DNA from 4 places in the Streptomyces sp. NPDC048278 genome. Region 3 is predicted to be linked to each of the others. Evidence: riboswitches for the same ligand, from Rfam matches in the RefSeq annotation. Region 3 holds a riboswitch; each other region holds the start of a gene.

Region 1 (3,191 bases), on a different contig from region 3:
CAGCCGCCCAGGGAGCGCAGGTCCTCGCTGTTGCCGCGCCTGGCCCGCTCCTGCCCCAGCCTGACCAGCCCGCGCAGCACCTTGAGGTGGGCCTCGGTGCGGCGCTGGGCGGCCCGGGAGGCACCGAGCGGCTCCAGGAGCATGCGCATCTCCAGCAGGTCGGCGGCCTCCTGCTCGGTCGGTTCGGCCACACACGCGCCCGCGTGCCGACGGGTCACCACGAAGCCCTCGGCCTCCAGGGTGCGCAGGGCCTCACGGACGGGGACGCGTGAGACCCCGTAGCGGCGGGCCAGGAGTTCCTCGGTGAGCCGGCTGCCGCGCTCGTAGACACCTGCGACGATGTCGTCCCGGATCGCCGTGCATACCGAGTGCGCCGGAATACGCATGACCGACCTCCGCCTTAATCCCCGTGAAACGCCGCCGAGTGGCGTCCGTTCCGTGACTCTATTGCAATGGGCCGCAATTTCCGACGGGGGGCCGGAATCCAGGGATATATTTTGGACACCGGGGGCACGAAAACGACGAAAGCCCCGGCGCGGGGGCCGGGGCTCCGGAACATCTCAGAAGTTGTTGTCGCGCGGTGGTCGGGTGCGGGTGCGTCGTGGCCGGTCGCGCAGTTCCCCGCGCCCCTTTCAGGGGCGTCAGCGCAGCGCCCCTTCAGGGGCGCGGGGAACTGCGCGAGCAACCCCCGCGCACCCGCACCCGACCACCGAGGCCACGCCGACCCCTGCGCGGGTCAGACGTTCACGCCGTGCTTGCGGAGGTAGGCGACCGGGTCCACGTCGGAGCCGTACTCGGCGGTCGTACGGGCCTCGAAGTGGAGGTGGGGTCCGGTCGTGTTGCCGGTCGAGCCGGAGAGGCCTATCTGCTGGCCCGGGGTGACCTGCTGGCCCACCGAGACGCCGATGGACGAGAGGTGGCCGTACTGGGTGTACATGCCGTCGGCCATCTTGATGACGATCTCGTTGCCGTACGCCCCGCCCCAACCGGTGGAGACGACCGTGCCGGTGCCGACCGCGTGCACGACCGTGCCGCTCGCGGCGTGGAAGTCGATGCCGGTGTGGGCGCCGGAGGACCACAGGGAGCCGCCGGTCTTGTAGCCGGTGGACACGTAGGAGTCGCTGATCGGCGCGACGAAGGTGTTGAGGCGCTTGCGCTCGGCCGCACGGGCGGCGCGCACCTCGGCCGCGCGCTCCTTCTTGGCCTGCTCCGCGGCCTTCTTGCGGGCCGCCTCCTCGGCCGCCTTGCGCTCGGCGACGGCCTTCTGGGCAGCGGCCTGGGCGTCGATCTGCTCGGCGACGGAGTCGCTGATCGTGATGACGGGGGTGAGGCCGGTCTGCTCGACGGAGTTCTCGGCGGCGAGCGCCGGGGCGGCGGAGACGGTGCTGATGACACCGGTGGTGGTGAGGGCCGCGATACCGGCGGCCTGCGCGGTGGTGCGCTTCACCCGGCCGGGACGACGGTGCTTCCCGGAGGCGCACATGAACGCCATGTAGAGGCTGGTCCTTTCCTTCCCTCTCGCCTACCGGGTTAGCTGACGGGTTCGGAGCAGGAAGGTCTCCTACGGGCCCCCTCGCGACACGCGCGGGCACCCGATTCACCCCAGGGACTTCGTGGGTCCCCGGCTCCCCTGGCTCGCGCCGTAGGGGGACTCGGCGATGGCTGTCCGGTGCCGCGGACGCGGCGCGATGCCTGACGGACAGCCCGGAAGAACCTACGAGGGCACGCCTTCCATGCTCAAACGGATCACTGCTTTTGTCGCGTATCCCACAGGGCAGACAGGCAACCTCCGCCCCAATTCGGACATTCCAGAGCCCTGGTGGCCGGGGGTCACCAGGGCTCCGCACACGCGCGTACCGCTACTCGGCGGTGACGACCGTGACTTCGCCGATCCCGAGCGCCTCCACGGGCTCCTTGATCTGCGCCGCGTCCCCGACGAGGACGGTCACCAGGTGGTCCACCGGGAAGGCGTTCACGACCGCCGCGGTGGCCTCCACGGTGCCGGTGCCCGCGAGTTGACGGTAGAGCGTGGCCTGGAAGTCGTCGGGCAGGTACTGCTCGACCTGGTCGGCCAGGGTGCCGGCGACCGCCGCGGCCGTCTCGTACTTGAGCGGCGCCACCCCGACGAGGTTCTGCACGGCCACGTCGCGCTCGGCGTCCGTGAGGCCCTCGGCGGCGAGCGTGCGCAGCACCGTCCACAGGTCCGACAGGGCCGGGCCGGTGTTCGGGGTGTCCACGGAGCCGCTGATGGCGAGCATCGAGGCCCCGGTGCCGTCGGGGGCGGACCGCAGGACCTGCCCGAAGGAGCGGACGCCGTAGGTGTAGCCCTTCTCCTCGCGCAGGACGCGGTCCAGGCGGGAGGTGAGGGTGCCGCCCAGGCAGTAGGTGCCGAGCACCTGGGCGGGCCAGACGCGGTCGTGCCGGTCGGGGCCGACGCGGCCGATGAGCAGCTGGGTCTGGACGGCGCCGGGGCGGTCCACGATGACGACCCGGCCGGTGTCGTCGGCGGACACCGACGGGACCGGGCGGGGCTGCGCGGTGGAGCCGTGCCAGGCGCCCAGGGTCTCGCCGAGCAGCTCGTCCAGGTCGATGCCGGTCAGGTCGCCGACGACGACCGCGGTGGCCGTGGCGGGGCGCACGTGCCGGTCGTAGAAGGCGCGGACGGCGACGGCGTCGATCTTCTCGACGGTGTCCTCGGTGCCCTGGCGCGGACGGGACATCCGCGCGGTGGACGGGAACAGCTGCCGGTAGAGCTCCTTGGCGGCCCGGCGGCTCGGGTTGGCCAGCTCGTGCGGGATCTCGTCGAGGCGGTTGCGGACCAGCCGCTCGATCTCGCTCTCGGCGAACGCGGGGGCCCGCAGGGCGTCGGAGAGCAGCCCGAGGCCCTTGGCGAGCCGGGAGGCCGGGACCTCCAGGCTGACGCGGACGCCGGGGTGGTCGGCATGCGCGTCGAGGGTGGCGCCGGCCCGCTCCAGCTCGGCGGCGTACTCCTCGGCGGCGTGCTTGTCGGTGCCCTCGGAGAAGGCGCGCGCCATGATGGTGGCGACGCCGTCCAGGCCGGCCGGTTCGGCGTCCAGGGGCGCGTCCAGGAGCACCTCGACGGCGACGACCTGCTGGCCGGGGCGGTGGCAGCGCAGCACGGTCAGGCCGTTGTCCAGGGTGGCGCGCTCTGGGGCCGGGAAGGCCCAGGG
Region 2 (3,191 bases), on a different contig from region 3:
CCGGTGCGCCGAGGCGTGCGGGGGACGGGCGGGGGAGTGCGGGGGAGCGGGTGGGGCGCCCGGGGGACGGCGGGCGCCCCGTGAGGGTCAGGCCGGCCGCACCACGCTGTGGATGATCGACTCGCCGCCGTAGTAGATCGACTCCTCGCGGACGTAGGCGCCGGGCTTGGGGGCGTGGATCATCATGCCGTTGCCGATGTAGATGCCGACATGGCTGACGTCGTCGTAGAAGAAGACCAGGTCGCCGGGCCGGGCGTCGGCGAGGGGGACGGTGGTGCCGGCGTTCACCTGGTCGTAGGTGGTGCGCGGCAGGGAGACGCCCGCGGCCTTCCAGGCGGCCTGGGAGAGCCCGGAGCAGTCGTAGGAGCCGGGGCCGGTGGCGCCCCAGACGTACGGCTTGCCGATCTGCGCGCGGGCGAAGGCGATCGCCTTGGCGGCCTTCGTGGCGTAGGCGGAGTCCGAGCCGGAACCGGAGCCGGAGCCCGAGTCGGAAGAGGAGCCGCTCGACGCCGAGGACGACGCCGCCTGGTCGGCCGCCGCGGCCTGCTGCTTCGCCAGTTCCGCCGCCTTGCGGTCCGCCGCCTCCTGCTGCCGCTTCTCGATCGCCGCCAGCCGGGCCTTCTCCGCGGCCGTCAGCTGCGACAGCAGCTCCCGCGCGGAGGCCAGCTTCGTCTGCACGGTGGTCTTGGCGGTCTTGAGGTCGTCCTGCGTCTCGGTGAGCGTGTCGAGGCTCTGGGAGGCCTCCTGCCGCTTCTTCATGGTCGCGGACTGCTCGGTGACGTAGTCGTCGACCGCGCCCTTCTGGCGCGAGGTCAGGCGGCTCATCAGCTGGTCCTGGTCGAAGTAGTCCTGGGGACTGTCCGCGAGCAGGAAGGTCGCCGTGTCGGGGACGCTCGCCCCGGTCCGGTACTGGGCCGCCGCGAACGAACCCAGTTCCTCACGCGCCTTGTTGAGCCGGTCGGTGCGCCGGGCGACGTCGTCGAGCAGGGCGTCGACCTGCTTGCGCTGCCTGCCGGTCCGCTCCTTGGCCGCGTTGTACTTCTCGGTCGCCGACTCCGCCTGCCGGTAGAGGGAGTCGACCTTCTTCTCGACCTCCTCCAGGCTCGGCTTGCCGTCGTCGGAGGGGGCGGCCTCGGCCGTCTGGGAGAACAGGGCCATGGAGGTGAGGGCTGCGGTGGCCAGGGCGGGGGTGCGTATGCCTGCCGCGCGCGTTCCTGACGGCCGGGACTTGCGGTGCGACGCCAACGGGGGCGACTCCTTCCAGCGTTCCGCCTACCGAGTTAGCTGTCGGGTTCGGGCGGGTGGTTCGGAAGGGTTGCCCTACGGTCCGTTCTCCGGTGGGGAGTCGGGACCGATTCACCCCAAGGTCGGTGTGGGTCCCCGGCTCCGGGTGCGCGGCGGCACTCCGGACTCGGCGGAGGCCGTGCGGCCCGGCGACGTTCGCCGGTGGGGGTCGTGCGGCCTGCCCGGCACGCTAGCCAACTCGTGTGGTCTCTGTGAAGTTTGATGTGCGATATGCCCGATACATTTTCGTGACCTTGGCGTTGTGTGGGGTCCGGGCGGCGCGATTCGGGATGTTATGGGCGGCTTGCCCGATGGTGTCGAAGGGTTCGAGACGGGTGTTCCCTGCTGCGTGACGCGCGTCGACCGGCCGTGACGGAGTGGATCTGTTCGGTGACCGGGACGAGTTTTCGGGGCGGCGGCCGGTTGTCGGTGGGGCGCCCTAGACTCGGAGAGCGATGAGCAGCCTCTTTGACGACAGCTTCCTGGCGAACCTCCAGGCCCCCCGCGGCCATGACGAGGAACCTCCGCCGCCGCCCGAGGACGAGCACGCTCCGGAGTCGATTCCGGACGATCTGTTCGGCGGGAAGTTCGACATGCCCCCGGACCGGGACGCCTACTACCGCGACGGCGCCGCCCGCCCGGCCCTGGACCCGGCCGCACTCCTGGAGGGGCTGAACGACAACCAGCGGGCGGCCGTCGTGCACGCCGGCTCCCCGCTGCTCATCGTGGCCGGCGCCGGTTCCGGCAAGACGCGCGTGCTCACCCACCGCATCGCCCACCTGCTCGGCGCGCGCCAGGTGCACCCGGGCCAGATCCTCGCGATCACCTTCACCAACAAGGCCGCGGGCGAGATGAAGGAGCGCGTCGAGCACCTCGTCGGCCCGCGCGCGAACGCGATGTGGGTGATGACCTTCCACAGCGCCTGCGTGCGGATCCTGCGCAGGGAGAGCAAGAAGCTCGGCTTCACCTCCTCCTTCTCGATCTACGACGCGGCCGACTCCAAGCGCCTGATGGCCCTGGTCTGCCGGGACCTGGACCTCGACCCCAAGCGGTTCCCGCCGAAGTCCTTCAGCGCCCAGGTCAGCAACCTCAAGAACGAGCTGGTCGACGAGGAGGACTTCGCCGCCCGCGCGAGCGACGGCTTCGAGAAGACCCTCGCCCAGGCCTACGCCCTCTACCAGTCCCGGCTGCGCGAGGCGAACGCCCTCGACTTCGACGACCTGATCATGACGACGGTCAATCTGCTGCGCGCCTTCCCGGACGTCGCCGAGCACTACCGCCGCCGCTTCCGGCACGTCCTGGTCGACGAGTACCAGGACACCAACCACGCGCAGTACGCCCTCGTGCGCGAGCTGGTCGGCACCGGCGAGCCCGACCTGCCCCCCGCCGAGCTCTGCGTCGTCGGTGACGCCGACCAGTCGATCTACGCCTTCCGGGGCGCGACGATCCGCAACATCCTCCAGTTCGAGGAGGACTACCCGAACGCGACGACGATCCTCCTGGAGCAGAACTACCGCTCCACGCAGACGATCCTCTCCGCCGCCAACGCGGTCATCGAGCGCAACGAGTCCCGCCGCCCGAAGAACCTGTGGACCAACGCGGGCGCGGGCGCGCAGATCACCGGCTACGTCGCCGACACCGAGCACGACGAGGCACAGTTCGTCGCCGAGGAGATAGACCGTCTGACGGACGCGGGCGAGGCGAAGGCGGGCGATGTCGCCGTCTTCTACCGCACCAACGCGCAGTCCCGTGTCTTCGAGGAGATCTTCATCCGGGTCGGCCTGCCCTACAAGGTCGTCGGCGGCGTCCGCTTCTACGAGCGCAAGGAGGTCCGGGACGTCCTCGCCTACCTGCGGGTGCTCGCCAACCCGGAGGACTCCGTCCCGCTCCGCCGCATCCTCAACGTC
Region 3 (3,191 bases):
GCTGGAAGGCGACACCGAGCCGTTCGCCGTACTGGGTGAGGACGTCGACGACCGTCTCGTCGGCACCGGACAGCAGGGCGCCGAAGCGGCAGGAGACCGCGACCAGCGAGCCGGTCTTGCCACTGAGCACGTCGAGGTAGTGCTCGACCGGGTCACGGCCGTCCGACGGGCCTGCCGTCTCCAGGATCTGACCGGTCACCAGCCGCTCGAACGCGAGGGCCTGGACCCGGACCGCCTCGGGGCCGAGGTCGGCGAGGATCTGGGAGGCGCGGGCGAAGAGGAAGTCACCGGTGAGGACGGCGAGCGAATTGCCCCAGCGGGTGTTGGCGCTGTCGACACCGCGCCGCACGGCGGCCTCGTCCATGACGTCGTCGTGGTACAGCGTGGCCAGGTGGGTGAGCTCGACGACGACGGCCGACGGCACGACACCGGGCGCGTACGGGTCGCCGAACTGCGCGGCGAGCATCACCAGCAGCGGACGGAACCGCTTCCCGCCGGCCCGCACGAGGTGCTGCGCGGCCTCCGTGATGAAGGGGACCTCGCTCTTGGTGGCTTCTAGCAAGCCCTCCTCGACAGCCGTCAATCCGGCCTGGACATCGGCTTCCAGAGCCTGGTCCCGCACGCTCAGCCCGAACGGCCCGACGACGGTCACGAGGGGTCTCCTGTCTGCTGGTGTCTACTGGCGATTACACGGTTTGTCGATAGGTCGCTGCCATCACTCAAGTCAGCGTATCCGGTCAGGTTTCGATCACCGATAGCGCCCACGGTTACACCCCGGGCGCTATCGGATCACGACCGTTATGTTTTTGATCAGCTGATACGACCTGACATCCACTGACTTAACAGGAAGTGCGGGTAGTTGTCCCGAACCGGGACCCGGGCCGTGTCCCGGGCTACGTCCCCGGCCATGTCCCGGACCGGACCCCTCACCGGACTCTCCGGGCAACCGCCGCCCGCGAGCGGCCCTGCCTCCCCGGACCGACGTCACCTGCCCGGGGGTACCCGCTCCGCCGCCCGCCCAAGCCGACGGGGATACACGATGCACGAACGGCGGCACCGTGCACCCGCCCGTACACCGTTCCTCCACGAGACCCTGCACGACGACCTCCCCGATCCGCGCCCCCCGACCGCGCGCGTGACGCCCGGGCGCCCACGATGTCAACGACGTGCACTGCAGGGGAGGTTCCGCCCTCACGGTGGACACGCGCACCGGGCGCCGATTACCCGACACCCCCCTCGGTCGACGTGACGAGAATCACGCGCGCAGGCGACACCCCTCCCCCGACATCCGGACTTACCAACCGGCCGTCCCGGCCACCCCGTTGAACCCGACGAGCGCATGCGCGTACCGAAAAACCGACAATACGGACTATTCTCGATAATCGTCTGGATTGATTGCATCCGGGGAGGCAATCCGAACGAATGCGGGCGGGGCGCTATTCCCTCGACCCGGAGAAAAGCCGGATTCCACGAATCCCACATGTCCCAATTTGCCGTTATTGCGGATTCGTGAAGTAGGTCACGTGAGCCCGGGCGTCACAGGGGCCATTAGGGGACCCTTCCTCCCCTTTCCCCGCAAGCCAGTTGAGGGTTGGCAACCGCAAAGGATCAAGTGCCCCATACGGCACAGATCAAGGTCAATCGGCATGTTGTGTGAATCAGCCTCTTGTTCCGGACATGTGCTCTCGCATACGTTCCGCCTCGCCGGGCGGACGCCGAATCCTGCCGCCGCCCGTAGTGACCCATCAACGAGTTCATTCGCATGGCAGGAGCGGGGGACCCAGGTAAGTCGCCGGACCGGGCGGCCGACGTCACAGGACGGACGTCGTTCCGGAACGGCTAGGGGTGAAGTCGCATCGCCTTCGGGCGGTGCGGCCGGGTACTCCCCAGGCCCGAACCCGACAGCTCACCTCGCAGGCGACGGAGAGGAACTTCGCCATGCCTGCTGCCGCTCAGCACCGCCGTACCCGCCGCAACCGCATCGTCCGCACGCTCGCCGTCGTCGGCACCGGTGCCGCCGTCCTCGCCCTGCCGCTCATCGGGGCGACGGCCGCGTCCGCCGCCGGCTCCTCCACCACGACTGCCTCGACGACCCTCGCCGGGTACCCGAACAACCTCGACGGCTGGATCCGCGAGTCGCTCGCGATCATGCGGGAGAAGAACATCCCGGGCACCTACAACGGCATCTACCGCAACGTGATGCGGGAGTCCTCCGGCAACCCGCAGGCCATCAACCTCTGGGACTCCAACGCGGCCAAGGGCATCCCGTCCAAGGGCCTGCTCCAGGTGATCGACCCGACGTTCAAGACCTACCACGTGGACGGCACGTCGTTCGACGTCTACGACCCGGTCGCGAACATCACCGCCGCCTGCAACTACGCAGCCGCGCGGTACGGCTCGATCGACAACGTCCACGGCGCGTACTGACCGACGTCCGTTCGACGACCCTTCGACGTCCTTCGCCGTCCTAGGTCAGTCGAAGAGTCTTTCGAGGACGACGGCGATGCCGTCGTCCTCGTTCGACGTGGTGATCTCGTCGGCCACCGCCCTGAGTTCGGGGTGGGCGTTGGCCATCGCCACCCCGTGGGCCGCCCATTCGAACATCGGGATGTCGTTGGGCATGTCACCGAAGGCGATGGCCTGTTCGGGGCTCAGCCCCAGACGGTCGGCGGCCAGCGCGAGCCCGGTCGCCTTGGTCACCCCGCACGGCTGCAGTTCGACGGTCCCCGGCCCCGACATCGTGACCGTCGCGAGCGATCCGACCACCGAGCGGGCCGTCGTCGTCAGTTCGTCGTCGGACAGGGTGTGGTGGCGCAGCAGCACCTTGCTGATGGGCGCGCACCACAGGTCGTCGCGCCGGGCGACGCGCAGGGCGGGCAGCGTGGGGTGGGGCATCAGGTAGCCCGGCTCGATGAGCGTGAGCCCGTCCACGCCGTCCTGGTCGACCGCCGCGTACACCTGGCCGATCTCGGCCTCGATCTTGCCGAGTGCGGTCTCGGCCAGCTCCCGGTCCAGGGTGACCGACCACAGCAGCCGGTTCGCCCCGGCGTCGTACACCTGCGCGCCCTGACCGCAGACGGCGAGTCCCGTGCAGCCGAGGTCGTCGAGGAGCGGGCGCACTCTCGGGGCAGGACGGCCGGTCACCACGAGGTGGCGGGCACCGGCCCGGCCGGCACGCCCGAGCGCGGCGA
Region 4 (3,191 bases), on a different contig from region 3:
CAGCCGCAAACCTGGACGGACAGGCATCGAACCCATCGAATACGTCAGGCATGTCGAGCGCGTCGAGCACGTCGGACACGTGGTGCATCAGGGGGGTCGTGTGGTGGGCCGTGGAGAGGCGGAGCGGCGCGGCCCGGTGTCCGCCCGCACCCTCGCCCGCATCCTGCCCGCGCTGCTGATCTGCACGGGTGTCTGCTACGACGTCCTCACCCCCGCGGCCTTCACCGCGGTCCCCTTCTTCACGGCCGCCCCGTTGATCGCCGCGCCGCTCGCCTCCCTGCGCACCACCCTCCTCACGGGTCTGGCCGCGCTGCTCGCCACGTACGCCGTGCACGCGCGGTCCTCTGTTGTCCCGGACGCCGACGCTGTCACCGAGATCGTCACGGTGGCGACCGTCGCCGTCCTCGCCGCCGGCATCAACCGGATCGTCCGGATCGGCGACCAGCGCCTCGCCTCCGCCCGCGAGGTCGCCGAGGCCGCCCAGCGCGCCGTGCTGCCCGAGCCCGCCGAGCGGATCGGCGGCTTCGAGATCGCCGCCCGCTACCAGGCGGCCCAGGAGGGCACCCTCATCGGCGGCGACCTGTATGCCGTCCAGGACACCCCGTACGGCGTGCGGCTGGTCGTCGGCGACGTGCGCGGCAAGGGGACCGGCGCGGTCGCCGCCGTCGCCGTGCTCATCGGCGCGTTCCGGGAGGCCGCCGAGCAGGAGGCCACGCTGGAGGCGGTCGCCGGACGGCTGGAGCGGGCGCTGGTGCGCGAGGGCGTGCGGCGCGGCGGGATCGTCGCCGACGAGGGGTTCGCCACCGCCGTACTCGCCGAACTCCCGCACGGCGACGGCACGCTCCGGCTCGTCAACCGCGGTCATCCGCCGCCCCTGCTGCTGCTCGGCGACGGCGAGGTGCGCCCGCTGCGGGCACCGGAGGCCGCGCTGCCGCTCGGGATGGGCGGGCTGGGCGCGTGGCCCGACCGGGCGGCCGAGTACGCGTTCCCGAGCGGGGCCACGCTGCTGCTGCACACCGACGGCCTCTCCGAGGCGCGGGACGCGCACGGCCGGTTCTACGACCCGGAGCGGCGGCTGGCCGGCCGTACCGTCACCGCCCCCGGCCCTCTGGTGGACCGGATCGCGGCCGAGGTGCGCCGGCACACCGGCGGCGGCTTGACGGACGACATGGCGCTGCTCGCCGTACGGCGGCCCTGAGCGGCGCGCGGTCACGGTGGGTGTCCGGACGACCGCCCTGCGCATAACAACTGAGTCACCATCAAAACCTGTGTGACTCCTGAGCTGAGCAGCGTGCACCGCCGACTCGACCGTTTTTGACCGGTCGTGGCAGGTAAGTCCATGCTTTGAAAGCTTAATGATCAAGACGAACTGCTTGGAATCTGGTAGCCGCGTCTATTAACGTTCGATAACGCAGCGCGGTCGTCCCAGCCGTCACCCGCGACGGCTCCGTGCGCACGCGCCGAATCCCGCAAGGGAACCGGGGAACCACCACCATGGGGTGAATCGCACGGCTACCGCCGGGTAGGAAACGGCCGGTATACGCGCGTAGGAGACCTTCCCGCTCCGAACCCGTCAGCTAACCCGGTAGGCAGCGGAAGGAAAGGAGTGCGCCCGCGTGGCGTCCAACCCGCCTGCTCCTACAGCCCCGTTCGTGCCCAGCCAGCGTCAGCCCGAGACCTTCGGCTACGGCGGCTACCGCACCGACGAGGGCCCGTTCGAGGAGTGGAACCCCACCGAGGAGTCCCTCTCCGCGGTACGCGGCCGGCACCGGGTCGCCAAGCAGAAGGGCGGCGGGCTCGCCCGCAGCTCCACGGTTCTCGGCGTCGGCGTGATCGCCGCCGTCGGTGCGGGCGGCATGGCCAGCGCCAACACCGGCAAGCCGCCGGTCTCCATCTCGCTGCCCGACCTGCCCTCCTCCGTCGACGCCCTGCTCGGCGAGGGCAGCGGCCACCAGGCCACCCAGACCGCGCTCAGCAGCGTCACCACGACGACCGCCACCGACGCGGACTCCTCGTCGTCCGACGCCGGCGAGGCGCTGCGCAGCCGGATCATCGCGCAGGCCGCGCAGCAGCAGAGCCAGCTCGACACCAAGGCCAGCGCCAAGGCCGTCGCCGCCGCCGACAAGGCGGTCGCGGACGCCGAGGCCAGGGCGGAGAAGGCCGCCGCGACCCAGGCCGCCGACGCCAAGCAGAAGGCCGAGGCCTCCGCGAAGGAGAAGGCCGAGCAGGCCCGCCTCGCCGAGCTGGCCAAGCAGTACACGCTGCCCGTCGTCTCGTACACGATCACCGGCACGTTCGGCCAGGCCGGCTCGATGTGGGCCTCCGGCTACCACACCGGCCTCGACTTCGCCGCGCCCACCGGCACGCTGATCAAGGCCGTGCACAGCGGCACGGTCACCGAGGCGGGCTGGGCCGGCTCCTACGGCTACCGCACGATCATCACCCTCGACGACGGCACCGAGCTGTGGTTCTGCCACCAGTCCTCGATCGGCGTCAAGGTCGGCCAGAAGGTCGCCACCGGCGACGTCATCGGCCGCGTCGGCGCCACCGGCAACGTGACGGGCCCGCACCTCCACCTGGAGGTCCACCCGAACGGGCAGGCCACCGCCATCGACCCGATGACCTGGCTGCGCGGCAAGGGCCTCAACCCCTGACCCGACCTGGCCCGACTGACCTGAGACCGATCTGATCTGAGACCGATCTGATCTGGGACCGACCGGATCTCAGACTGACCGGACGCGGATTCGGACCGCGCCCACCGGCCCCCGGCGGCCCTGACGGCAACCCCCCGGCGTCAGGGCCGCCGGTGTGCCGAGCCGTGGCTTCCGCTTTTACGAGACCTTCGTAAAACACGGGATGGGTCACCAGGCGGCCCGTGTTGAAGTGGAGCATGACTGCTCTTCGCAAACTCGGCTCTTCCGACCTCGAGGTCTTCCCGCTCGCCCTCGGCGGCAACGTCTTCGGCTGGACCGCCGACGAGGCCACCTCCTTCGCCGTCCTCGACGCGTACGCCGCCGCGGGCGGCAACTTCGTCGACACAGCCGACTCGTACACGGCGTGGATCGAGGGCAACAAGGGCGGCGAGTCCGAGACGATCATCGGCAAGTGGGTCAAGGCGCGCGGCAACCGCGACGACGTCGTCATCGCGACCAAGGTCAGCCAGCACCCCGAGTATCCCGGCCTGTCCGCCG

The links. A riboswitch is a leader RNA that binds a small molecule or an ion and turns the genes downstream of it on or off. The one in region 3 is predicted to bind cyclic di-AMP.
Positions count from the first base shown of each region.
Region 1: it holds a riboswitch for cyclic di-AMP, as region 3 does, so the genes downstream of both, AB0D74_RS20500 (M23 family metallopeptidase) here and AB0D74_RS24415 (transglycosylase SLT domain-containing protein) in region 3, are expected to answer to the same signal.
Region 2: it holds a riboswitch for cyclic di-AMP, as region 3 does, so the genes downstream of both, AB0D74_RS26815 (NlpC/P60 family protein) here and AB0D74_RS24415 (transglycosylase SLT domain-containing protein) in region 3, are expected to answer to the same signal.
Region 4: it holds a riboswitch for cyclic di-AMP, as region 3 does, so the genes downstream of both, AB0D74_RS06075 (M23 family metallopeptidase) here and AB0D74_RS24415 (transglycosylase SLT domain-containing protein) in region 3, are expected to answer to the same signal.

Region 1 covers NZ_JBEZLP010000011.1:54,932-58,122, reverse strand. Annotated here, with positions in the region: gene AB0D74_RS20505 (GntR family transcriptional regulator) at 1-386, opposite strand, end outside; gene AB0D74_RS20500 (M23 family metallopeptidase) at 737-1,492, opposite strand; cyclic di-AMP (ydaO/yuaA leader) riboswitch at 1,505-1,668, opposite strand; gene AB0D74_RS20495 (pitrilysin family protein) at 1,860-3,191, opposite strand, start outside.
Region 2 covers NZ_JBEZLP010000016.1:103,462-106,652, forward strand. Annotated here, with positions in the region: gene AB0D74_RS26815 (NlpC/P60 family protein) at 88-1,245, opposite strand; cyclic di-AMP (ydaO/yuaA leader) riboswitch at 1,253-1,427, opposite strand; gene pcrA (DNA helicase PcrA) at 1,740-3,191, shown strand, end outside.
Region 3 covers NZ_JBEZLP010000014.1:37,570-40,760, forward strand. Annotated here, with positions in the region: gene AB0D74_RS24410 (polyprenyl synthetase family protein) at 1-652, opposite strand, end outside; cyclic di-AMP (ydaO/yuaA leader) riboswitch at 1,737-1,933, shown strand; gene AB0D74_RS24415 (transglycosylase SLT domain-containing protein) at 1,939-2,427, shown strand; gene AB0D74_RS24420 (HAD family hydrolase) at 2,473-3,191, opposite strand, start outside.
Region 4 covers NZ_JBEZLP010000002.1:538,873-542,063, forward strand. Annotated here, with positions in the region: gene AB0D74_RS06070 (PP2C family protein-serine/threonine phosphatase) at 104-1,198, shown strand; cyclic di-AMP (ydaO/yuaA leader) riboswitch at 1,449-1,609, shown strand; gene AB0D74_RS06075 (M23 family metallopeptidase) at 1,617-2,654, shown strand; gene AB0D74_RS06080 (aldo/keto reductase) at 2,891-3,191, shown strand, end outside.